One region of the Exiguobacterium sp. s192 genome, then DNA from elsewhere that is predicted to be linked to it. Evidence: riboswitches for the same ligand, from Rfam matches in the RefSeq annotation. Region 1 holds a riboswitch; each other region holds the start of a gene.
What was found. Region 1 has a riboswitch for thiamine pyrophosphate ahead of KNP87_RS07395 (thiamine phosphate synthase). Riboswitches for the same ligand answer to the same signal wherever they lie in the genome.

Region 1 (6,136 bases):
TCGTTTCCGATGCTTCGACCGCTTGTTGTTGCGTCTCAGCGTCCGGGTATTTTCCCGTTCCGAGTAATAATCGTGATGCAAATGTTTTTCCGCCAATTTCTAACATGTTATCCGCCTCCTACAAAATGAACGATTTCAACGACATCACCGGATTGGACGTTCGTGTCCGTATACCGGGACCGGTCGATGATTTGATGATTTTGTTCGATGATGACGACCTCTTCATCGATGTTCAACTGCTGAATCAAGTCGTGTAGCGTCTTCGTTTGTTCCGCCAGTGGATAGTCTTTCCCATTCAATCGGATCTGCATGTATTCTCCTCCTCGTGTCGTCTGCAACAAAATGCCTCCAGCGCAACTTCCGGTTTTCGGTTCATGACACAATCGGCGAGGACTTGTGCCGTCACCGGAGCGAGCAAGATGCCGTGCCGGTGATGTCCCGTCGCGACCAACAAACCGTCAATCCCTTTGACCCGTCCAAGATACGGTAAACCGTCACGGGTCTGCGGCCGGACACCGGACCAGATGTCAACCAGTGCCGCATCACGGATCGGCGGATACACGTCAATTGCTGCCGCCAACAGGTCCGAGACGCTGCCCGCGTTGACCGTCGTTGACTCCTCACCAACATGTTCCGTCGCGCCGATGATAATCCGTCCGTCTGCTTTCGGGACAAGATACACCGTCTCATGAAACAAAGTCTGCTCCAGTCGACCGGTTGTGAGACGGACAGACAGGCACTCACCTTTGACCGGAAGCGTATCAATCGGAATCCCGATCGTTTGCAACAACGGTTCCGACCCTCGTCCGCCGGCGATGACGACCTGCCGACCAACCTTTTGTCCCCGGCTTGTCTCCACCCCGGTTACCGTCTCGTTGTCCCGCAGAAGACGCAAGACACTTACCTGTTCTTCAATCACGCCGCCCCGCTGTTCAATCGCTTGCCGTAACGCACGGACAAGCAACGGAGGATCGACTTGACCGACCCGTTCAAATTGGACGGTTTGCTTTGCCTGGCGCAGCTGAAACGGCAGTTCGAGATAGCCGCTCGTCAACCCGGTCTCGTCGAACAATTGACGGACAAGCTGCGGATACAGGACGCGGCTGACTGCCGCTAACGCATGTAGCGGTTCCGACAGTTCTTCGTCCGTCGCGAGCATTCCCGCTGCCGCCCGTGTCGCGCCTTGTCCGACTGCCGACTGATCGATCACGTGAACACGTTGACCCCGCTGTAGCAACTCATAGGCGAGCGTCAAACCGATGATACCGGCACCGACGATTAATACATCCGGTTGTTTCATCGTCCAATCACCGCCCGGAACCGTCCGGCTGCTTCCGCCGGATGGGCTTGTCCCAAAATCCCGGACAGGACGGCAACTCCGCTGCACCCGGTCGTTAAGACATCAGACAGATTTTCCGGTTTGATTCCGCCGATGGCGATGACCGGGATTGATGTCCAGTCGACGACTTGCTGTAACGCATCGAGTCCCCGTGGCGCCACGCCGGGTTTCGAATCCGTCTCAAAAATATGACCGTACATCACGTAATCGGCGCCGGCTTGTTCCGCCACCATCGCTTCGGTCAACGAGTGAACCGATTGACCGATGGAGATCGTCGGAAACTGTGCCCGGACACGCTCGACCGACAGACTGCGGCGTGTCAACTGGACGGTCGTGCCGGTGACGAGTGCAGCATCGAGCCGGTCATGGACAACCAACTGGTCTGCGCGGACTCCTTGGTCGAGCAACGTATCAATGCAGGAAACCAATTCCCGGACTGACCAGGTTGGCTCCCGTAAGTGGATGCGATCGACGGACAGTGCGAGCTGCGGAAGGGTCTGTTCCAGCACTTCCTTACTGTCGCGTCCGGTTGTAATCAGGTGTAAATGTGACATCGTTCCCCCTCCTTTCCACACGAAAAAGGACCACCCCATGAACTGATGGAGTGGTCCTACGAAAAGGGCGACGCTTGGCGTTCCCTCGATAGATGATCGGATACCACTTCCCTCCGCTAGTACGAACTAGATCAGGTTCAAAGGGTCCGGATACTTCCGTCTCAGTCTGCTGCGAGACTCCCCTAGTGTAGATATTTATTTGTGTGGTACGTCTGTAGTCTACCACGGGTAGTCCGATTAGTTCCACCCTTGATTAGTGTCGCATGTCCAATTCGACCGCTTTGACCTGCTCGATCAAGCGTTGGTATTCGTCGACACGTTTCGTTTGCGACAAGTCATACGTTTGTTTTAAGCGTAAGACCCGCATGACTTTCTGGTTGAGATCGGCTGTCGACAGTTTCCCTTGTTTGATCCGCGCCATGATTTCCTTGTGAACGGACGCGTACGCTCCGGGTGTCGAGAACATCGCCATGTCCGCACCGTTTTCAAGTGCAAGACCTGCCGCTTGAGCTAATCCGTACCGTTCTGTGATGGCTCCCATGACGAGATCGTCCGTGATGATGACACCATCAAATTTCAGTTCACTCCGTAACACACCGGTCATGACTTCTTTCGATAATGAGGACGGTCGATTTTTGTCGAGAGCCGGGAACAGGATATGCGCGACCATGACCATTTCAGCCCCGTCTTGAATCGCCCGTTTAAACGGGACTAGCTCCGTCTGCTCAAGTTCCGCTTTCGTCGCATCGACCCGCGGCAGACCGACATGTGAGTCGACGGTCGTATCTCCGTGTCCCGGAAAATGTTTGACGACCGGCACGATATCTTCTTCCTTCATTCCCTGCATCAATGGCACACCAAGTCGTGCCACTTGTTGCGGGTCCGCACTGAGCGCCCGGTCGCCGATGATCGGATTCGCCGGATTACTGTTGACGTCAAGGACCGGTGCAAAATCCATGTTGAATCCGTAAAAACGGGAAATGGAGCCAAGCGTCTGCCCGACGTCTTCCATTAATTCCGGATCATTTTTTTGACCATATGCCAGGCTCGGCGACAGTTTGAGTCGGGCGTCCGGAACCCGGCTGACCCGTCCGCCTTCTTCGTCAAAACCGACGAATGCCCGTTGATCCGACGTTTGCGCTTCGTTGATATCAGTCGTCAATGCCTTCAGTTGGTCGGATGACGTGATATTACCGCCGAGTAACAACACTCCCCCTAGCGCATGTTGCTGCAACAGCCGGCGATCCGCTTCCGTCAATGCCGTTCCGGCCACACCGATGTAGAGCAGTTGATCGACTTTTTCCGCCGTCGACATCTGAGAGACCGTCTGCTTAAGTTCATTTTCCGCTTGTTCCCGGGCAGACGGTTGCTCCGGTTTTTGTGGTTTCGGCTGTTTTGTTTCTTCGGCTTGCTTCGGTGCCGGTTCGTTCGGTTTCGCGGTCTCGTCGACACAACCGGACAGTAAGACAGTTGCTAAGACAACAGGGAAAAACAGCTTCAAATCGGTTCCTCGTTTCGGACGCCGTTGATTGAATAGTAGACTTCAATTTCTGCGTTCAACGATTGGGAGACGGAGCAGTATTTGTCTTTTGACAATGAAATCGCCCGACGGACCTTATCTTCCGGTAAATCGCCTTCAAGCCGGTAATGGATCGAAATCGTCGTGAAGCGGCGCGGATGGTCATCTGCCCGTTCCCCTTCGATGTCCATTTCAAATGAGGTCAACGTCAAACGCATCTTCTCTAAAATCGAGACGATGTCGATGCCGGTACAGCCGGCAACGGCGTGGAGTAACAGCTCCGTCGGTCGCGGTGCTTGATTGTCGCCTCCGTTATCCGGTGCTGCGTCCATCGCTAAGTGATGCCCGGATTCAGTCTCGCCGCTAAATCCCATCTTGTGGTTCCAAGTGACTGTTGCTTGCATGTTCCGTCACGTCCTTTACTCGTTTTTTAGTTGTCTTTACTTCTTCAGTATACCCGAATCTCCGCCAAGTGAAATTGACGTGCTATTCGCAATAATGCTTCTTTTTCGCCTTCCTCTAAATCCTGTTTCCGCACCACTTGAATCATGCTATTCTGATACACGATAGTTTTTTGCGCACAGGCGCTAGAAGTGAGGAATGTGTATGTCATCATCATCGACTCGTTTGAGTCAAACCGACTGGCTGTTGATCGCAACGTTATCCATGTTGACCTTTGTCCTGGGAACAAGCGAATTCGTCATCGTCGGTATTTTATCCGAAATCGCAGACGGTCTGAACATTACGATCGCGAAAGCCGGGACGCTTGTCTCTGCCTTTGCCATCGCCTTCGCCATCGGGACACCGATTACAATGTCCTTGACCGGACATCTCGAACGGCGCAAATTAATGCTTGGCTTGATTTTCGTCTGGATTTTGCTGAATATCTGCAGCGGTATTGCACCGAATTATGAAATCTTATTGCTGACCCGGATCGTGACGGCTGTTTTGACGGGCGTCCTGATTTCGCTTGCAATGGTCGTCGCCAGTGACAGTGTCCCGATTGCGAAACGCGGGGTCGCCGTCTCATTCATCTTCGGCGGTTTTACCCTTGCGAACGTCTTGGGAGTTCCAATCGGTACCTTCATCGGTCAACATGCCGGGTACGCCGCAACCTTTTGGCTGACAAGTGGCCTTGGCGTCATTGCGTTAGTCGGTGTCTTCAAAGTCGTTCCGGTCCAACAATCAACGGCGACCAGTTCGATTCGCGATCAACTTCGTCTACTCGCCAATCCGCGGATCATGATCGCCTTTTTCATCCCATCATTTGGATTCGGTGCGACGTACGTCGTCTATACGTACCTCGTTCCGGTTTTGGAGCTGGAATTGAAATTGCCGTCGACGTGGATCAGTCCAATTTTACTCGCGTACGGTGTTGTCTCGATCTTCAGTAACATCTTGGCCGGGAAAATCGCCAGCCGGAACCCGATCGGTCGTCTCCGTTTCGTCTTCATCGTTCAGGCGATTGTACTCGCCGCCCTCTACGTGACGACAGCGTCCGTTTCGCTCGGTCTGATCAACATTGCCTTGATGTCCTTGATGTCGATTTTATTAACGACCTCAACACAAATCTATCTGATTGATTTGGCAGAGAAGTTTAATCCGGAAGCAAAAGGACTGGCTGCTTCCTTGATGCCGGTCGCCAGCAATGTCGGGATTGCCTTCGGTTCTGCTTTAGGTGGACTCGTCTATGCGAACGGTCCGATCATGAATATCGCGCTTGTTGGCGGTGCCGTCGCCTTACTCGCAGCTGCTTTGACCGCTGTCAGTCACCGGCTTGATCAACGGTCATAAAAAAACGCCTGTTTCCAAAGTGTCCTCTCGTGAGGCATACGGAACAGGCGTCTTTTTTTGTATCCGAGACTCAGACCGAACCTTACAAGACTGTTAGGTGAACGTATCTGATTTGTTGCTTTATTTTCCAATCGGCATGGTACGGTAAAGTCAGTTGTTCATCCCACTTACGAAAAAGGAGATTTTACTATGAAATCGTATTATGCCCTTCCATTAACAGCCCTCTTGCTGACAGCGACGGTCAGCCCGGTCGCGACATTCGCTGCAACACCGACTAAAGCCGAGACACCAAAACCGTTATCGGAGAAAGAACTTGCGAAAAAGAAAGCTGCAATCGCGAAACTTTCAACTTCACTGATCGGAACACCATATAAAGAAGGCGGTTCGACAACAAAAGGATTTGATGCCTCTGGCTTCACACAATACGTGTATCAAAAGAGTGGTCTGACACTCGAGCGGACGATTGCGAAACAAGCCACAATGCCGTTGAAAACCGTCACACTTAAAAAAGCGATGCCGGGCGACTTGTTATTTGTCCAAGCAAAAAAAGCAAAGACACCGAACTTCGTCGGGATCTATACCGGAAAAAATAAGTTCGTTGCCGTAACGACGAAAAAGGTCGAATCGCAAGACCTGACGTGGAATTACTACACGAAACAAGATATCCTCATCAAATCGTATCAATGAAACAAAAACGCAATCTGAAACTCTTCAAGAGTTCCGGATTGCGTTTTTTAAAGTGATTAAAGTTGTTTGTTAGTTCAACACAAGCTCGTTAAGTATAGTTTCTACTCGTTTTAGTTTGTCCTTAATGTTTCCCTCATACAAGACGCGATTTGATATTGCGTCGACGACAAGGACATTGACAACACCGTCACCAGTTCGATTCGCCGTGTAAATCAAACCATCTTTCAGCTCGGTATACTCACC
Region 2 (6,136 bases), on a different contig from region 1:
CCGGTGACTTGCTCGTCGAAGCCGCTGTTCAAGGCGAAGACCTGTTCACCGTCACTGTCCGCGTCAAGGAACACGGCGTGGATGCCGGCTGCAACTGTCCGTCACTTGCGATGGATCAATCGTTTTGCGGACATATCGTTGCCGTGTTGCTAGCGATGCATCATGTGCAAGTCTACGGCATACCCGGTGGAAAGCAATCATTAATCCGTCCGTTTGCGACGACGCGGCAGACGGAAGATGCCGCGGTGACGGCTTATTTGCAAACATTACGCAAAACGGAACGGGCAAAAATCAGATTTGATGTCAACGGTTCGGCGATTGTGATGGAAAGCATCACGGCGCAACAACGTTTTATCATCAGTCCGATGTATTTTGACCGGCTCTTGCAAAGGCGTGACCACTTACGGAATCTGGCCGACGTCTGGCTCAGTCCCCCGCTCAAACACCGGCTCGTCAGCGGTCCGCCGACGGTCGAACTGGCGCTGGACCGGGAAGCTGGTGGACTTGAACTGCTCGTGACGTTTAGCTATCAGGGGGTTCGGATTAATCCGTTGCAAGAAACAGATTGGCTCGGACGCGATGGATTGCTCGAAGGCGCCGTTCTCCACTACGTGACGGAGAGTGGTTTCTTGGAGCGGAATGGTCGCTATCAATTAGAGGGAGAAGCGGCGGAATATCAATTTCTGAAAGGTTTGCTCGATCCCCGCGTCGTTTACGGCGAACTCGTCGTTCAAGTGACGGAAAGTATCCGCCACTCCTTACCGAATGGACCGTTTCATCCGCGGATTGATGTCGACACGACGGACCGCCTGGATTGGTTAACCTTCCGCTTTTCCATGGACGGGATTCCGGAAATGGAACTGAAACGGGTCTTGCAGTCGCTAGTCACCCGGAAAACGTATCACCGGTTAAAGAACGGTCAGTTTGTCTCGTTTGAGACCCGGGCGTTTGAACAGTTGCAACGCGTCTTTCGGCAACTCGAAGCAGCAGAGCAGGATCAACTTGAAGCGGTGTTGCGCGCGCCGGCTTTGCCGAACCTCAAACATCTGGTCGGTGCCTCCTTCTTGCATGTCCATAAACAATTAACAGAACGATGGCTCGAGCTGAAAAATGGAACAGGAGTCTACCTGAACTTCCCGGAAGTACTCGACCGCCACTTGTATCCGTATCAGCGGGCAGGGATCCAGTTCATGGCGAATCTCGCCGGACACGACGGGCACGGGATTTTAGCGGATGAGATGGGACTCGGGAAAACGATTCAGGCGATTGGGTATCTTGAGACGCTGCCGCCGGGACGGGTCTTAATTGTCGCCCCGGCCTCCCTGCTCCATAACTGGCAGGCGGAACTCACGCGATTTGCCCCGACGAGAACGGTCCATCTGTTGACCGGAGCGCGAAAGCACCGCTTGGACCAAATCGAGACAGTACCAGCGGACGGGATTTTTTTGATTTCCTACCCGTCGTTACGAGCCGACATGGAGGCACACCAGGCCGTCGAATACGACGTCGTAATTTTTGATGAGGCACAACATCTGAAGAATCCGGCGTCACAAACCGCTGTCCGCTTGCGCCGGATTCGGGCGAAACGTCGGTTTGCCTTGACCGGAACGCCGCTTGAAAACCGGACCGATGATCTCTGGTCGATTTTCCGGGTCATCTTCCCTTCCTTGCTGCCGGACTTACAGACGTTTCAAACGTGGTCGCATGACGAGATCAAACGATTCATCCGTCCGTTTCTGATGCGGCGGACCAAAGATGAGGTGTTGCAGGATTTACCGAAGAAGCAGATTGTCCATCACTATACAGACCTTGGTCCGACACAGAAAAAGCTTTATGCCTCCTACTTATCTAAACTGCAACTGGAAACGTTGCGTCATTTGGATGAAACGAAACGTGAGGACCGGATCAAGTTGCTCGCCGGTTTGACCCGCTTACGGCAGATTTGCTGTGATCCGGCGTTGTTTGTCGAAGATTATACAGGCGAATCGACAAAGCTCGAACGCCTGCTTGAAATCATTGAAGAAAAAGTAGCGAGCGGACATCGGATCCTGATTTTTTCCCAGTATACGAAGATGCTGGCCCGGATTCGGGAACGACTGGCAGCACGACAACGTGCCCACTTTCTACTGACCGGTGAGACGCCGGTTGAAGACCGGGTCGCACTGTGTGACCGGTTTAATGCCGGTGAAGTCGATCTCTTCCTGATTTCCTTGAAGGCCGGCGGGACCGGTCTGAATCTGGCGACGGCAGATACCGTCATTTTATACGACAGCTGGTGGAATCCAGCCGTCGAGCAACAAGCGGCTGACCGGGCTCATCGATTGGGACAGCAGTCGCCGGTCGAAGTGATTAAGCTGTTGATGACCGGGACGATCGAGGAAAAGATGGCGGAATTACAAGATCGTAAAGCGACGATGATTGATGCCGTCCTATCGGATCAGAAGCCGGATGTTTTAACGATTCGTGAACTCGTCCGTCTGCTCGATCTCCCCGCTTTTGTCGATTCAGCAGGTGAGTAACCACACAAATCAAAGAAATTCTTAAAAAAATGAAGGACCTTCAATCCGTTGTCTATCAACAGGTTTGAAGGTCTTTCGACAATCAAATTCAGAAAAAAAGGTTTTAACTTTTGAAAGACAGGGGTATATCTACATTAGCACCGTACAACACGGTCGCTTTTCAATTATTGTTTCTCAATATCAGCGTAATGACCTGGGAGAGAAATGCTACTTACTCACTTCGTTTTTCATTTCTGAATGAAATCCAGTTGAACTAGCATTTAGCGCATGAATTTCTGTTGGAACCTATTGTTCCACTCCTACATTCATTACCTTTTGAGGGCTATACCAAATTCAAGGGGGAAATGAACATGTCAGTAACATTAAAAGTAGAAGAACGCGAAGTACGCCCACGCTCACTTAGAAAGCAATTACGTCATGAAGGAAAAGCTCTTGGTGTCGTGTATGGCTACAAAGTGGAAAGCACACCGATTTCATTCGACGAAAAAGAATTGGTCAAAGTTGTCCGTGATCACGGCGAAAACGTCTTGGTTGCTCTTCAAATCGGCGGTAAAAAGGTCAACACATTGATCAACAAACTCGATATGGACATCTTTACACCAACAATCAAACACGTTGAATTCATCGCTGTTAAAATGGATGAAGAAACAGAAGTCGAAACGGATATCGTCCTCGTCGGCGAAGCAGCTGGCGCGAAACTTGGCGGATTCCTTTCACAAACACTCTTTAAAGTAACAGTTGCCGCAACACCAGATAAATTACCGGAACGCATCGAAGTGGATGTAACGGAACTTGCAATCGGAGATTCGATTACAGTCGCTGATCTTCCGGAAGAAAAAGATTTCCGTGTCGTCACAGAAGGTGACATCCAAGTTGCAGCGGTCGTTGAATCGACACTTGAAGCTGAACTTGAAGAAATCGAAGAAGCAGAAGCTGAGGCACAAGCAGCTGATGCGGATACAGCGACAGACGATTCAGAACAAACTTCTGAAGAGCAAGCTGAAGAAAACAAAGAAGGCAAAGAGTAATCTTTTCTCCCCTCCCCTCGTGGGAGGTTTTTTTATGCATATTGACAAGTCGCGGCGACAGCCGTACAGTGAAGAAGGTACACATCATTGACACATCCACTAGGGGAGCCCGCTCGGCTGAGACGATTTACTTCGGACCCTTTGAACCTGATCTAGTTCATACTAGCGTAGGAAAGTGGAGCGGAATCCTCGTGCTCTTTTTCTGCATCTTGCAGGTTACACGACCGCTCTCTTTTCATAGAGGGCGGTCTTTTTTGTGGTTTCTTTGTGGGTGTGCATTCAAAGGAGAAGTGATTATGAACAGTTGGAAAATGAAAGAAATCATCGTCATGATGATGCTCGCCGTAGCTTGTGGTGTCCTCTACTTAGGATGGTCGACGTTATGGTTGCCGATCTCGGCCATCTTCGGACCGGTCGGTGCAAACTGGATGTTCGGCATCTGGGTCATCGCCAGTCCCCTTGTCGCCTACATCATTCAAAAACCAGGCGCGGCATTGATTGCAGAAGTCGTCGCTGCTGCCGTCGAGTTGTTTACAGGGAGTCACTTCGGCTTATCGGCACTGTTGATTGGATTTGCACAGGGAATCGGAGCCGAGATCGCTTTTGCCGTGTTCGGCTACCGGACGTTTAATACGTTCACCTTGATGTTGTCCGGTGTCTTTGCCGCCGTCGGAAGTATGGTCTACAGCCTCATCGTAAATGGATTTGCCTATTATACGACGACGACACTGCTGTTGACGTTTTCCCTGCAACTCGTCAGCGGAGCATTGCTCGGTGGATTGCTCGCCAAACTAATCGTCGACGCGCTCGTTAAAACCGGGACATTGAACGGTTATGCGATCGGACGGCAACGAAAGCAGCGTGCCGCATGATGCAGTGCGCGCACCTGTCCGTCCGTTATCCGGATCAGGATTCTCCGGTCTTACACGACTTGTCGATCAGGATTCAAAAAGGAGAAACGACCTTGCTCGTCGGTCCAAGCGGCAGCGGCAAGACGACCTTTTTACACGTTCTTGCCGGTCTGTTGCCGGATACGATTGAAGCAGATGTCACCGGTCACTGGTCGACCGAGGGAACGGTCGGGATTTTGTTCCAACAGCCGGACGATCAGTTTTGTATGCAGACGGTCGGAGCGGAAATCGCCTTTAGTCTCGAGAACCGGCAGATTATCCGCAGTGAGATGGAGGAACGCATCCAGTTGCTGCTGGCGCGGGTCGGACTTGATCTTGCCTTGACGACACCGATTGCCGAACTGTCCGGCGGGATGAAGCAACGGCTCGCGTTGGCCTGTGTCCTCGCCCTTGAACCGGATATCTTATTACTGGATGAACCGACGGCACAACTCGACCCGAGTGGTCAACGGACGATGATGCATCTGATTGAAGAATTGCACCGTGATCCCGACATGACGCTCGTTCTGATCGAACATCAGCTCGATCAGTGCGTGACGTTTGCCGACCGGGTACTTGTCTTTGAAGGTGGTCGCTTATTGCTTGATGGCACACCGTATGACGTGTTTCATCAACAGCGGAATGTGATGACGGCGCTTGGGATTACGATGCCGCTCCTCTACCCTTACGGACTGGAGACCTTACCGGAACTGTCCGGACAAGCCTGTCATCTGAAGAAACGTCCGGTTGAACGTCGAGCGGTTGGAACGGAGCGGACATTTGAGCTGACGCGGGTCCGTGTCAAACGGGGGAAACGGACGATTCTTAACGATTTTTCATGGACGACCTTTTCCGGTCAATGGATCATGCTCGTCGGACGCAACGGGGCTGGAAAAAGCACGGTCCTTGAGACACTGGCGAAATTGCTTCCGTCCCAAGGCGATATCCGCTTGTTCGACACCCCGCTTCGGAGATGGTCGGACCGGACGTATTACCAACAAGTCGGCTTTGTTTTTCAACAACCGGACTTCCAATTTCTTAAACAGACGGTCACCGACGAACTTGCCATCAGCTGTGCTACCTTTGATCCGGAACGGGTCCAGACAGCCTTGCGTCACTATCGACTGACCGATGTCGCGGATCAGTTTCCCCTCGCGCTCAGTCTCGGGCAAAAAAGACGGTTGAGTGTCGCGACGATGTTACTGGAACGAAAAGCTGTTTTGTTGCTCGATGAACCGACCTTTGGACAAGACGCTGAGACGACGGCACATATCATCGACGTGCTGCATCAAGCCCGGGAGGCAGGAACGACCGTGATCATGGTGACGCACGACATGGAGCTGGTCCACCGTTACGCCGACCGTGTCGTCGTCATCGGCGAGGAACGGGTCCAGTTTGACGGGACGCCGCTGGAGTTGTTTCAGGAAGAAGCACTTTTGGAACAAAACCAACTGTTCCGTCCGGTATCGTTTCTGTATCAACAACTCGAGGAGGTGAAACACCGTGCAGGAAAACGACACACCGCTCGCGCGTATTAATCCGGCGGTCAAGCTTGGAACGCTCCTCTATATGATGGTGTTGCTGATTACGACGTCGAGTCTGCAGGTGACGCTTGCCTTAGCGGTACTTGCTGCCGTCGGGATCTGCAGTTCCGGTTGGCGTTTGCCGACGCTCCTTCTGCGCTTGACTCCCTATGGTG
Region 3 (6,136 bases), on a different contig from region 1:
ACGTTCCAGTGACACGGTCGAAGAAGGTCTTGTCATCAGTCAGTCACCGCGCGCAGAGGCGGCTGTCAAAAAAGGATCAACGGTCGAGTTAGTCGTCTCGACGGGAAGTGATCCGGTCGAAGTGCCGGATGTATCCGATGAAACAGAAAAACGAGCGATTGCGATATTAAAGGACAGTGGATTTGAGAAAGTGGATGTTGAACGGGAAGAATCAGAAGACATCGAACGCGGAAATGTCATCCGACAGTCCATCTCAGCCGGAACCGAGGTCATTGCGAAAGAACAAATGATCACCATCACGGTCTCGAACGGTTCTTCTGCCTTTGCGCTAAAGGATTTGACGAATCTATCGAGCGATGAAGCCAAAGCGTACCTGGATGAAATGGGACTGGACGGGACATTTGAACAAGAGTTTTCAAGTGACGTCGAACTGGATCAAGTCATCCGGCAATTTCCACAGGCCGGTGTTCAAGTCGAACCCAATGACTCGGTGACGGTCTTTATCTCACGCGGTGAGGAAGAAAAAACAGTCACGGCTACATTCCCTGAAAAAGTGGTGTATGATGGCATCAGTGAAGAGGATGAACCAGCACCTCGTCAAGTCGTCCGGATTGAAACGGAAGATGCGAAAGGAAAGCGGACCGTCATCGAAGAATCGATTGATCAAGATGAAACCTTTGATGTCCCGTTGACGATTGATCCGGGGGAAGAAGGAAAAATCACGATCTATAAAGATGATGACGTATATCGTTCGAAGACCATTACGTATAATCAAGCAAAATCACAAGAGTAAGCAGCAGAATGCTGACAAAAGGAGTGCATAGGATGGCGGAAAGTCGAATTGAAGACAACCGGGACGGAACGATTATTCGTCTGCAAGGTGGATTTTATGATGTCATGACCCCTCAAGGAGAAATCCGGTCACGCGCCCGTGGTAATTTCAGAAAACGTGGAATCAGTCCTGTCGTAGGCGATGAGGTTGTATTACACATCGAAAGTGAGACCGGCTACATTTTGGAAGTGAAAGAACGTCAAAATTTCTTGGTCCGACCACCGGTTGCGAATATCGATCAAGCATTACTGGTCGTCTCAGCTGCGGAACCCGATTTTTCCGCCCATCTGCTCGACCGGTTTCTTGTGCTGATTGAAGCGAAGGACATTCAACCGATCATTATTTTGACGAAGATGGATTTGCTGCACGGAACTACCGAACTGGTGGTGAAAGAAGCCATCGCGGCGTACCGGAAAATCGGCTACCCTGTCATTGAGACTTCGAGTGAGACGCTTGTCGGAGTGGAGCTCGTCCGTCCCTTGTTGAAAGATAAGACGAGCGTACTGGCCGGACAATCCGGTGTCGGCAAAAGTTCGTTGCTCAACGCGCTTGAACCTTCGCTGGCCCTGGAAACGAGTCATATTTCGAAATCACTCGGACGCGGTCGACACACGACACGACATGTCACCTTGATTCCGCTCGGTGAAGGGTTAATCGGCGATACACCTGGTTTTTCAAACCTCGATTTCCCGCATGAAATGGAACTCGAAGAATTGCGTTGGTGTTTTCCAGAATTCGTCGCCTTGCAGGATGACTGTAAATACCGGGGATGTCTGCATTTGAATGAACCGGGATGTGCCGTCAAAGAAGCAATTGAAGCACACGAAATCATGCCCTCACGGTATACGAATTATGGTATGTTTGTAGAGGAAATCAAGAATCGAGCCCGGAGGTATTGAGATGATTAAAATTGCACCATCAATCTTATCAGCAGATTTTGCAAACTTGGAGCGGGACGTCAAAGCTGTCGAGGCGGCAGGCGCCGATTACATTCATTTTGATGTCATGGATGGTCAGTTTGTCCCGAACATTTCCTTTGGTTTACCGGTCTTAAACAGTTTACGCCAAAAAACAGATATGGTTCTCGACGTTCATTTAATGATTGATCGTCCGGAAAACTTTGTGGAGGCTTTTGTTGCAGCAGGTGCTGACATCGTGACCTTCCATGTTGAGGCGACGAACCATGTGCATCGTGTCCTCCAGCAAATCAAAGCAGCGGGTGCGAAGGCGGGGGTTGTTCTGAACCCGCATACACCGCTTACGACGATTGAACATGTCTTAGAAGAGGTCGATATGGTCTTGTTGATGACGGTTAATCCTGGATTCGGCGGTCAAGCCTTCCTGCCTGGTGTCATGACGAAACTGAAGCAACTTGCAGACCTAAAGGCAGAGCGTGGACTGACGTTTGAAATTGAAATTGATGGGGGTGTGAATGCGGAGACAGCGAAGCTGTGCATCGAAAACGGGGCGAACGTCCTTGTTGCCGGATCCGCGATTTACAATGCACCTGATTATACGGAAGCAATCACTAGTATTCGGAATGCGGCTCACGTATAATAAAAAGGCAAACAAAACTTAATGATGACCGCAAGGGGTGTCGCGTCAAGCGGCTGAGAGAAGTGATTGGACTTTAACCCTTCGAACCTGTTCCGTTCAGACGGACGTAGGGATGTGGCGCACGCAGGCAGTACGGCGTTCGTCGTACTGCCTTTTTGCCGTCCTGCGATTTTATTTTTAGGAGGAAACAAGTATGAAACGGCTACAAATGTTAATGGAAATTGCAATTTTTGCAAGTATCGGAGTGGTGTTTGATTTATTGATTCCCTTTAAGATGCCTCAAGGAGGAGCTATCAGCTTAGCGATGCTACCGATTTTTGTGATGGCGTTCCGTCACGGCGTCGTGGGTGGTGTCGTGACAGGAGCTCTCGTCGGAACGATTCAGCTGATGTTCGCGCCGCAAATCTTGACGGTCGTCCAACCGTTACTCGATTATACGATTGCATTTGGTGTTGTTGGACTGAGTGGTTTATTTGCCCGTCAAGTCAAAAAGGCGGCAGCGGCTGGGAAAAACGGACGTTTGATGGCCATCGTCCTGATGGCGACGTTCCTTGGTGCCGGATTACGGTATGTCTGCCATGTCATCAGTGGAATCGTCTTCTTTGCTGAATACGCAGAAGGTCCGGTCGTCCCGTACTCCTTGATTTACAATGCGACGTATATGGTTCCGTCGTATCTGTTGTGCGGTATCGTCGCAGGACTCTTGTTTACGACGGCGCCACGACTCCTCCGTTATTCGGCGCGAGGTGTCTGATGCGGGCTGTGATTGTTGCAGCAGGACCGGTCGAGGACATCCCGTCCTTAACGCCGTTCATCGACGAGAACACGGTGGTCATCGCTGTCGACGGCGGTGTCGCTACGCTAGTGCAACAAGGTCTTGCGTTTGACTTGGCAATCGGCGACTTTGATTCGCTTGGATATACGCCGGAAGGAGCGGTGATTCATCCGGCTGAAAAAGATGAAACCGATTTAGAGCTCGCTTTGCGTCATGTCAACGAACAGTATGAAGTGACGGACGTGTTGATTTTCGGGGCGACAGGTGGTCGACTGGATATGACCCTGCAAAACGTCTATTTATTGAAACAGTTTCCGGCAGCGCGTCTTGTGACGAAGCGGGAAGAGGTGCGTTTCTTACAGGAGGGACACGATCAAATCAAGGCGGACCAATACCATTACCTATCCTTCATTCCACTCGTTCCGACCCGCTTAACGCTTCGGGGTGTCAAGTATCCGCTAACCGATCATGACGTGCCCGTCGGCGGTTCCTTAACCGTCAGCAATGAATGGACGGATCATCAGCTTGCCGATGTCACGGTCCACACGGGTGAAGTGATCGTATTACGAAGTCTCTCTGATAATAAAAAATGACTGAAAAAAGAACGTGACGGTCAGGAAATCACTCCTGCAGCCGATCACGTTCTTTTGGATTATGGTTCTAAGGTCGAACTGGCTGCCTGACGTTCCGTTTGGGCAGCGAGATGGTTTCCTTTAACGAACCAATGATACGACGCCCATGTCAAAAGGAAGAAGGGAACACCGATATATAAGGCGATCCGTTGATCCGCTTGGAAAGCAAGGCTGATCAGAACAAGCAGGTTCAAAGAAAATGAGAGAATCGGTAAGACCGGGAAAAATGGTGTCTTGAACTTCAACTCATTGACAGAGTGTCCGTCTTTGATGAATTGGCGACGGAAGGCAATCTGTGAAGCAGAAATCGAAATCCATCCGACCTGCGCCCCGAGTCCGGCGAGTGACAACAACCAGATGAAAACGGTATCTTCTGCAAAAAAGGCGGTCAGGAGTGATAACATGGCGAATAACATCGTAAAGCACAACGCGCGCATCGGTACCCCGCGCGAATTGATGATTGCGAGTTTTTTTGAAATCATACCTTCCTGCGACATCGACCATAACATCCGTGTCGCCGCATACAAGCCTGAGTTTCCAACGGATAACAGGGCAGTCAAGACAACGATGTTCATCAAGTCAGCCGCATAAGGAATTCCGATAGCGTCAAATACCATGATGAACGGACTGCTGATTCCGCTAGCTGTTTCATAGGGAATCAAGGCACCGACAATCGTGATCGAGAGGACGAAAAAGATGAATGTCCGCCAGACAGTGTTGCGAATGGCTTTTGGAATTGATTTTTCGGGATCACTCGATTCACCGGCAGCGACACCAATCAATTCTGTTCCCTGAAAAGCAAAGTTGACGGCGATCATCGTCGTCAAGACTCCGAGTGCCCCGTTTGGAAACAGACCGTTGGCCGTAAAGTTAGCGAACAGTGTGTCCGGACGGGCTGCCGTCATCTCAATCCAGCCAAACCAAGCGGCTCCCCCGAGCCCGATGAAGAAAAGAATGGCAAGGACTTTTAAACTGGAAAACCAAAACTCAGCCTCCCCGAAGGCTTTTGCTGAAACGGCATTCAGACCAAATAAGATCAGCGTAAAGAGGGCGCACCAGACGACAATCGGCATATCCGGAAACCAACGTCCCATCAAACTGCCGGCTGCCGTGATTTCGAGCGCCACCGTCACAGCCCAGCCGAGCCAGTAAATCCAACCGACGGCAAAGCCGACGCCCGGTCCGATGAACCGTGTCGTATACGTCTGGAACGATCCGGAAACCGGCATGTGCACCGCCATTTCCCCTAAACATAACATCGTCAGATACATGATGGTCCCACCCACGATGTAACTGAGCACCGCCCCGAGCGGTCCAGCTTGTGAAATCGTCAATCCGGAACCAAGAAACAGACCTGTTCCGATGATGCCGCCGAGCGAAATCATGAAGAGATGCCGGCTTGTCATTTCTCTTTTTAACTGCATGTTGACCCTTCCCCCTTGAAAAAAATAACTGCCCACTTATTGTAAGCGTTTTCAATTATTCCGACAATTAGTTTAGGAGAAAAATAAAAAATGGATAAAAAAAGAACCGGAAGGGAAGATTCCCATCCGGTTACTGCGCCTTATACGCGTTCGACTTTACCTGATTTGAGAGCTCGAGCTGAAACCCAAACCTTTTTAGGTTTACCGTCAACGAGAATACGTACTTTTTGTACGTTGATTCCCCAAGTGCGTTTCGTTTTGTTCAATGCGTGTGAACGGTTGTTTCCCGACTTCGGCGATTTCCCAGTAACGTAGCATTTACGTGCCATGTGTTCCGCCTCCTTTTATGTTGTTTTGCGTTCGTCCTAATAGACACTTTGCTATCTTAGCATGGTGTCGAGACGGTTGCAACATAAAAAAAGTAGCTGACAAGAAAAAAACTTGACAGACAACCTCAAAATTTAAAATAATGAATGAGGATGATGGTAAAAGTTCATTTGACCGCTACTATTTTTCACTTATTCATTGTATAGTCAGTACGGCGACTTTTCAATAGTAGGTCCTTATAGTAGAATTATGAGAAGAACACAATTAACAAAGGGGGCTACTCAGGTGGCGATCGAGATGAAAACGACCTATGGAAAAATTGATGTGGATAATGATGTCGTTGCGCAACTTGCAGGCGGAGCGGCAATGGAATGTTTTGGTGTCGTTGGTATGGCATCCCAGTCGCAGATTAAAGACGGACTGGCTGAACTGTTAAAACGGGAAAACTTTGCCCGTGGCGTCATCGTACGACAAGCGTCAGAGCAGGTTCATATCGATATGCATATCATTGTCAGTTACGGTACAAAAATTTCAGAGGTCGCGAACAATGTCCAGAGCCGTGTGAAGTATTCACTCAGCCAGGCACTTG
Region 4 (6,136 bases), on a different contig from region 1:
TCAAAAACACAACAAGAAGTGAATCGTTTAGATCAAGCATTAAACGAAAAAATGTTTGCCGTTGAAGCAAAAGATCGTCAGATCAAAGCAACGGAAGCTGAAATTGTTGAACTGGGAAAACAGATCGAGAAGTATAAAGCAAAACTGAAAAAACAAGAAAAATTATTGGGTGACCGTTTACGCGTCATGCAGGAAAATGACGGAAACTCAATTAAATGGGAAGAAGTCATCTTCGGTTCTAAAGACGTAGGCGATCTCGTCAGCCGTGTTTTGGCAGGAAAATCGATTTCACAACAAGATGATAAGATGATCACTGATTACCAAAACACGCAGAAAAAATTAGCAGCTGCTCAACAAGAGCTAAAGGATAAAAAAGCAAAACTAGTGACAGAAAAACAAGAACTGAAACGTCAACAAGCAGAACTTGAACAACAAATCAAAGAACGTAACCAACGTTTGAAAGAACTCAGAAAACAGAAAAAGAAATTTGAAACACAATTGATGGACGCTAAAGAAGTTCAACAAATCTTGATTGCACAGGAACAAGCGATTGCAGCGGAAAAAGCAGCACGCGAACGTGAAGCGCGAATCGAGAAGGAACGTCAAGCTCAAGCAGCACGGGAAGCCAAAGCACGTGCGGAAGCTCAAGCGGCACAAGCGGCAGCAGAACAAGCGGCGGCAGAGCAACAGGCGGCTGAAGCAGCGGCAGCAAAAGCAGCAGCTGAAGCTAAAGCGAATCAGAAATCGTCGGCACCTGCGACAAATTCAACGAAACAATCTGCACCAGCCGTAACAGTACCAAAAGCAACGCCAGCACCGACACCGGAACCGGCACCTGCTCCATCATCATCTTCTCTGTTCATTCATCCAACAAGTGGATCAATCACACAAGGATATGGTTCAGCGAATGGTTCAAACGGCTACTCGTTCCACAACGGAATTGACTTTGGTGCACCAGTCGGAACACCAATCGTTGCAGCAGCAACGGGGACTGTCATTACAGCATCAAGTGGTGGACCATACGGAAACCACGTCATGATCGCACACCAGTTAAATGGAAAAACGTATACGACAGTGTATGCCCATATGAGTTCATTAAATGCTCGTGCAGGACAACGTGTCAGTCAAGGGGAACAAATTGGAGCCCTTGGTAGCACAGGGAATTCAACAGGTCCTCACCTGCACTTCGAGATTCACGTAGGTGGATACAGCTACAGTGCTTCCGGTCCAGCAAATACAGTTAATCCAATGTCTATGTTATAAAAATTCACAGAAATCCTTGCTTCGGCAAGGGTTTCTTTTTTTATGCGGTTTGCTGTCAGACGTTAATATGACAAAAAAACGTTTTCACTTGAAACACAAATGAAACGTTACTGAAACTATCGCGGTGCTATAATCAATCTCAGAGAGAAATACTTCGAATTAAATGCTTTTCAAATAAGAAATTATACATAAGTGAGGAAACCATACATGTTAAAAAAATTACTTTCAACGGTATTATTCGGAACATTACTGTTTACAAGTGTACCGATTTCAGGACATGCTGCGACGATTAAAGAGAAAAAATCGCAAAATGCAGCAGAACAGCGCAAGCTGGAAAAAGCCATCAAAAAACAGGAAGCTAAAATATCCAGCGAACAACAAGAAATTAACAAGATTGATGCTGCGATTAATGAAAACATCTTCCGGATTTCGGAAAAAAATAAGCAAATTCGTCAGTTGAATGTGCAAATCGAAGATCTTGAACAAGAGATTATTCGTTATGAAGAAATGTTAGCCAAGCAAGAGGAATTGCTAGGAGATCGGTTACGGGTTCTTCAAGAAAATGATGGGAATTCAATTAAATGGGAAGAAGTCATTTTTGGTTCAAAAAACTTAGGGGACCTGTTCAGTCGTGTCATGGCAGGAAAAAAGATCGCTGAACAAGATGATAAGATGATCGTGTCGTATTTGGAAACACAAGAAAAATTAGCTGAAGCAAAAGCTGAACTTGTTACGAAAAAAGCAGAACGTGTTCAAGAAAAAGAAGCTCTGCTCGTTCAAAAGAAACAGCTCAAACAGCAGATGAAAGAGCGAAGTGCAACGTTGAAAAAGCTGCGTAAAGGGAAAGTGAAATTTACGACAGAGCTACTCGATGCAAAAGAATTACAAGCGACACTGGAAGCACAAGAACGTGCCATTGCGGCAGCGAAAGCCGCAGCGAAAGCAGCGGCAGAAAAAGCGGCGGCTGAACAAGCGGCGGCTGAACAAGCAGCAGCTGAACAAGCCTCAAAAACAGCGGCTGACACGACACGTAAGTCGACTGGAAAAGCAGACAGTCCTGCACCGGTCGTCAGTGTGCCTGCTGGATCGGCGAAGTTTATTCGACCGGCAGCAGGTGGTGTCTCACAAGGCTTCGGACCAGCAAGTGGTGTAAATGGGTATACATTCCATAATGGAGTCGACATCAGTGGTCCTGTCGGTTCGCCGATTCGCGCAGCAGCAGCAGGAACGGTCATTACAGCCGGAAGTGGCGGACCATACGGAAATCATGTCATGATTTCACACTTCCTGGATGGACAAGTGTATACGACGGTTTATGCGCATATGAATTCGTTATCCGTCGGGGCGGGTCAAACCGTATCACAAGGACAATCACTCGGAACACTTGGAAGCACAGGAAATTCGACAGGTCCACACCTTCACTTTGAGTTACATGTTGGTGGATACCAGTATAGTGCGACAGGACCGGCGAATACGGTCAATCCTCTCGGATATTTCTAAAAACGGGCTTCGGCTCGTTTTTTTTTTATGGCTGTGCTACAGTGAAAAAGAATATTATTACGAGCAACTAGGGGAGCTGGAGGAGTCCGGCTGAGAGGAAAACCATTCTGTTTTCGACCCTGTCACCTGAACTGGATAATACCAGCGTAGGAAAGTTGAGATCGAAGACATGAAAGTATCGTCCGGTGTAACCGGTCGTTCATGGCGTCGTCTGCTTTTTTACAGCGGACGGCGCTTTTTGTTTTGTCGTCCGTTTTCTCTCCTTAGATTTGCTCACACGAAAGTGAGGAAACGATATGAAACATGTACTGACGATTGCAGGATCTGATTCCGGTGGTGGAGCGGGAATTCAGGCAGATTTAAAAACATTCTCCGCCCTTGGTGTCTACGGTATGAGTGTCATTACAGCAATCACTGCCCAAAATACGTTAGGGGTCCAGGCGGTTGAAGATGTGTCGCCGGCGCTCGTCGAGGCACAACTCACCTCGATTTTTTCAGATATTCGTGTGGATGCCGTCAAAATCGGGATGGTCTCGAATCAAGAAACCATCCACGTCATCGCGCAACAACTCAAACACTGCCGAGTTCCGATCATTTTAGATCCGGTCATGGTCGCGAAAGGCGGGCACGATTTACTGCAGACGGATGCGAAGCAGGCATTGATGGAGGAACTGTTACCGCTCGCGACACTCGTGACACCCAATATTCCGGAAATCGAGCGGATGATCGGTTACCCGGTTCAATCGATCGAGGAAATGCGGCAGGCCACAATTGAGCTGTCTAAACAACGGGTGGACTCTGTTTTGCTGAAAGGCGGACATTTGGAAGGGCAGCAAGCCACGGATCTTTTATATACACAAGGTCAACACCATTTCTTTGAGCAGGAGCGTCTGGATCGTCTGCATACACACGGGACAGGGTGTACGTTGTCCGCAGCGATTGCAGCACGCCTTGCATTAGGAGACTCGCTTACCGACAGTGTAGCCCATGCCAAGCGGTACGTGACGGAAGCGATTCGTCATGGTTTTGCGCTTGGTCACGGGATTGGACCGACTCATCACTTTTATGAATTCTGGAGGGAAAATCATGTTACGAACCATTGAGGAAAAAAAACCATTGATCCATCATTTAACGAATACCGTGACCATTAATGATTGTGCCAATATGACACTTGCACTCGGCGGATCTCCTGTCATGGCGGACGATTTGTTAGAAGTTGAAGAGATGGTGGCACTTGCCGATGCCGTCGTGATCAACACAGGGACGTTGAGTCCTGCGATGCGCGAGGCGCAATTGTTGGCAGGGAAAACCGCCAACCGTTTAGGAAAACCGGTCATTTTAGATCCAGTCGGAGCAGGTGCGACTACTTTACGAACGGATTTTATGAAGGAACTGATGCAACAGATTCAATTTACGGTGATTAAAGGAAATGCTTCAGAAATCAAAACGTTACTTGGGCAGGCGACGACAACAAAGGGAGTCGACGTCGCCGAAGGAGAATCGCTGGATTTTCATGCAGTCCGGGCGTTTGCAGCCGAATCCAATCAAGTCATCGTGGTCACAGGACCGGTTGACTTCGTGACGGACGGACAGCACGAGCTTCATCTTGATGTCGGAACGAAACGGCTGGGTCAAGTGACGGGGACGGGATGTATGACAGCTTCTTTGATTGCGACGCTGTTAGGGGCCGGTTATGCACGTTTTGAAGCTGCTGCTTTAGGAACCTATTTGATGGGGAAAGCCGGAGAGCAGGCGGATGAGAAAAAAGGAATCGGCGATTTTCGGACCGGTTTGTTTAATGCCGTCAGCTTGATGACAGAGGAGACACTCCGGGAGGTGCACTTTAATGAAGCCTGATTATTTAGTGTATGCCGTGACGGATCCGCGTCTTCAATCCAGATCCCGACTGGTCGAAGCAGTGGAAGCGACGATCAAGGGCGGGGCGACGATTGTTCAATTGCGGGAAAAAGAAGCCTCCGGAAAGGAATTTCTAGAAGCGGCCGCTCAACTGAAAATACTCGCGGACCGGTACAGGGTTCCGCTTATCATCAACGACCGGATTGATATCGCGCAGCTCGTGCAGGCAGGACTGCACATCGGGCAGGAAGATATTCCGTTATCCGAAGCCCGTCGACTCTTGCCGACCGCTACAATCGGTGTCTCGGTCTCGACAGTCGAACAAGCCATCTCGGCTGAACAAAACGGGGCGGATTATCTTGGTGTCGGTTCGCTTTTCCCGACTGCAACTAAAAACGACGCGACGTTCATGTCGAAAGAGACATTGCATGCAATCCGGCAAGCGGTTGAGCTTCCGTTGGTCGGGATCGGTGGCATCACGCTGGAAAATATTTCAGAAGTAGGGGCGGCAGTGGATGGATTTGCCGTCGTCTCCGCATTATTTGCCCAACCGGATGTCGAACGGGCGACAAGAGAATTTAAAGAAGCCGCCAAACAGGTGCATCAGAGCGTTTCAGACAGGGTATAATCACCTGAAGAGGTGATGTACGTGAAATGGCAGTCTATTCGATTTCGGGGACGCTGGATTCGATACAGAATCGAACCACAAATCATTCGGGTCGATAATCGTGGGAAATATCATTTAGGGGCAGTATTGTTTCCGTTTCCCAATCGTTATTCTTATCAATTAGCCGTCCTGTTAAAAAATAAATATCAACAACGGTATAAGCGATCGTTATTCATTCAAACAAGCTCCATTGCGACAGAGATTTGGGGTCATACCCATCTGGATATTTACTACCGGATCATGTTGTGTCTACCGCTACCCAAACTGTTACGGAGACGATACCGGGAACGGTTGATGAGTACAGGCATCATCGATATTGGTGTTCGGGCCGTCGATAACAACCGGATTGTCTGGGATATCGGAAATTTTTTAGGGGGCTGGCTCTTTTACTCGATCACGAGACGAAATCACCATAAACGATGATTTCGCACGTGCATCAGCCGTCGTTGCAAACAGAAAGGGTGATTCAGCTCTTCTGACCAAAAGCTCATGCTTGATTTCATTTGCTTGCAATTGAGGCAAAACGATGGTGCAATTGGAAGGAAAGAGGTGATGACAATGGAAGCACCCCGTTGTGAAACGATTGCCATTGATGCGAAACGCGCCAAAGAAATCGAGCAGGTCGTCGATACGATTCCGACGCTCGAAATCGGAAAACTGTTTAAAGTCTTATCCGACGCAACGCGGTTACGGATTGCGTACGCTTTAACCGTTGAGGACGAACTGTGCGTTTGTGACGTCTCGGCTTCAGTCGACTGTTCGATTGCAACCGCTTCTCACCATCTGCGGACCTTGCTGAAACAAGGATTGGTCAAATATAGAAAAGAAGGAAAAGTTGTTTATTATTCA

Region 2: it holds a riboswitch for thiamine pyrophosphate, as region 1 does, so the genes downstream of both, KNP87_RS03605 (ECF transporter S component) here and KNP87_RS07395 (thiamine phosphate synthase) in region 1, are expected to answer to the same signal.
Region 3: it holds a riboswitch for thiamine pyrophosphate, as region 1 does, so the genes downstream of both, thiT (energy-coupled thiamine transporter ThiT) here and KNP87_RS07395 (thiamine phosphate synthase) in region 1, are expected to answer to the same signal.
Region 4: it holds a riboswitch for thiamine pyrophosphate, as region 1 does, so the genes downstream of both, thiD (bifunctional hydroxymethylpyrimidine kinase/phosphomethylpyrimidine kinase) here and KNP87_RS07395 (thiamine phosphate synthase) in region 1, are expected to answer to the same signal.

Annotation. Positions count from the first base shown of each region.
Region 1 covers NZ_JACSMS010000003.1:45,222-51,357, reverse strand. Annotated here, with positions in the region: gene KNP87_RS07410 (thiazole synthase) at 1-106, opposite strand, end outside; gene thiS (sulfur carrier protein ThiS) at 108-311, opposite strand; gene KNP87_RS07400 (NAD(P)/FAD-dependent oxidoreductase) at 296-1,387, opposite strand; gene KNP87_RS07395 (thiamine phosphate synthase) at 1,297-1,893, opposite strand; TPP riboswitch at 1,985-2,087, opposite strand; gene nagZ (beta-N-acetylhexosaminidase) at 2,147-3,394, opposite strand; gene KNP87_RS07385 (OsmC family protein) at 3,391-3,816, opposite strand; gene KNP87_RS07380 (MFS transporter) at 4,013-5,206, shown strand; gene KNP87_RS07375 (C40 family peptidase) at 5,396-5,893, shown strand; gene KNP87_RS07370 (hypothetical protein) at 5,963-6,136, opposite strand, start outside.
Region 2 covers NZ_JACSMS010000001.1:698,442-704,577, forward strand. Annotated here, with positions in the region: gene KNP87_RS03595 (DEAD/DEAH box helicase) at 1-2,519, shown strand, start outside; gene KNP87_RS03600 (50S ribosomal protein L25/general stress protein Ctc) at 2,870-3,547, shown strand; TPP riboswitch at 3,639-3,738, shown strand; gene KNP87_RS03605 (ECF transporter S component) at 3,844-4,419, shown strand; gene KNP87_RS03610 (ABC transporter ATP-binding protein) at 4,416-5,975, shown strand; gene KNP87_RS03615 (energy-coupling factor transporter transmembrane component T family protein) at 5,941-6,136, shown strand, end outside.
Region 3 covers NZ_JACSMS010000001.1:326,114-332,249, forward strand. Annotated here, with positions in the region: gene pknB (Stk1 family PASTA domain-containing Ser/Thr kinase) at 1-793, shown strand, start outside; gene rsgA (ribosome small subunit-dependent GTPase A) at 826-1,731, shown strand; gene rpe (ribulose-phosphate 3-epimerase) at 1,733-2,389, shown strand; TPP riboswitch at 2,413-2,519, shown strand; gene thiT (energy-coupled thiamine transporter ThiT) at 2,583-3,143, shown strand; gene KNP87_RS01595 (thiamine diphosphokinase) at 3,143-3,757, shown strand; gene KNP87_RS01600 (amino acid permease) at 3,817-5,220, opposite strand; gene rpmB (50S ribosomal protein L28) at 5,361-5,549, opposite strand; gene KNP87_RS01610 (Asp23/Gls24 family envelope stress response protein) at 5,833-6,136, shown strand, end outside.
Region 4 covers NZ_JACSMS010000005.1:115,665-121,800, reverse strand. Annotated here, with positions in the region: gene KNP87_RS10330 (murein hydrolase activator EnvC family protein) at 1-1,263, shown strand, start outside; gene KNP87_RS10325 (murein hydrolase activator EnvC family protein) at 1,471-2,763, shown strand; TPP riboswitch at 2,823-2,933, shown strand; gene thiD (bifunctional hydroxymethylpyrimidine kinase/phosphomethylpyrimidine kinase) at 3,060-3,866, shown strand; gene thiM (hydroxyethylthiazole kinase) at 3,850-4,620, shown strand; gene thiE (thiamine phosphate synthase) at 4,610-5,248, shown strand; gene KNP87_RS10305 (hypothetical protein) at 5,270-5,710, shown strand; gene KNP87_RS10300 (ArsR/SmtB family transcription factor) at 5,846-6,136, shown strand, end outside.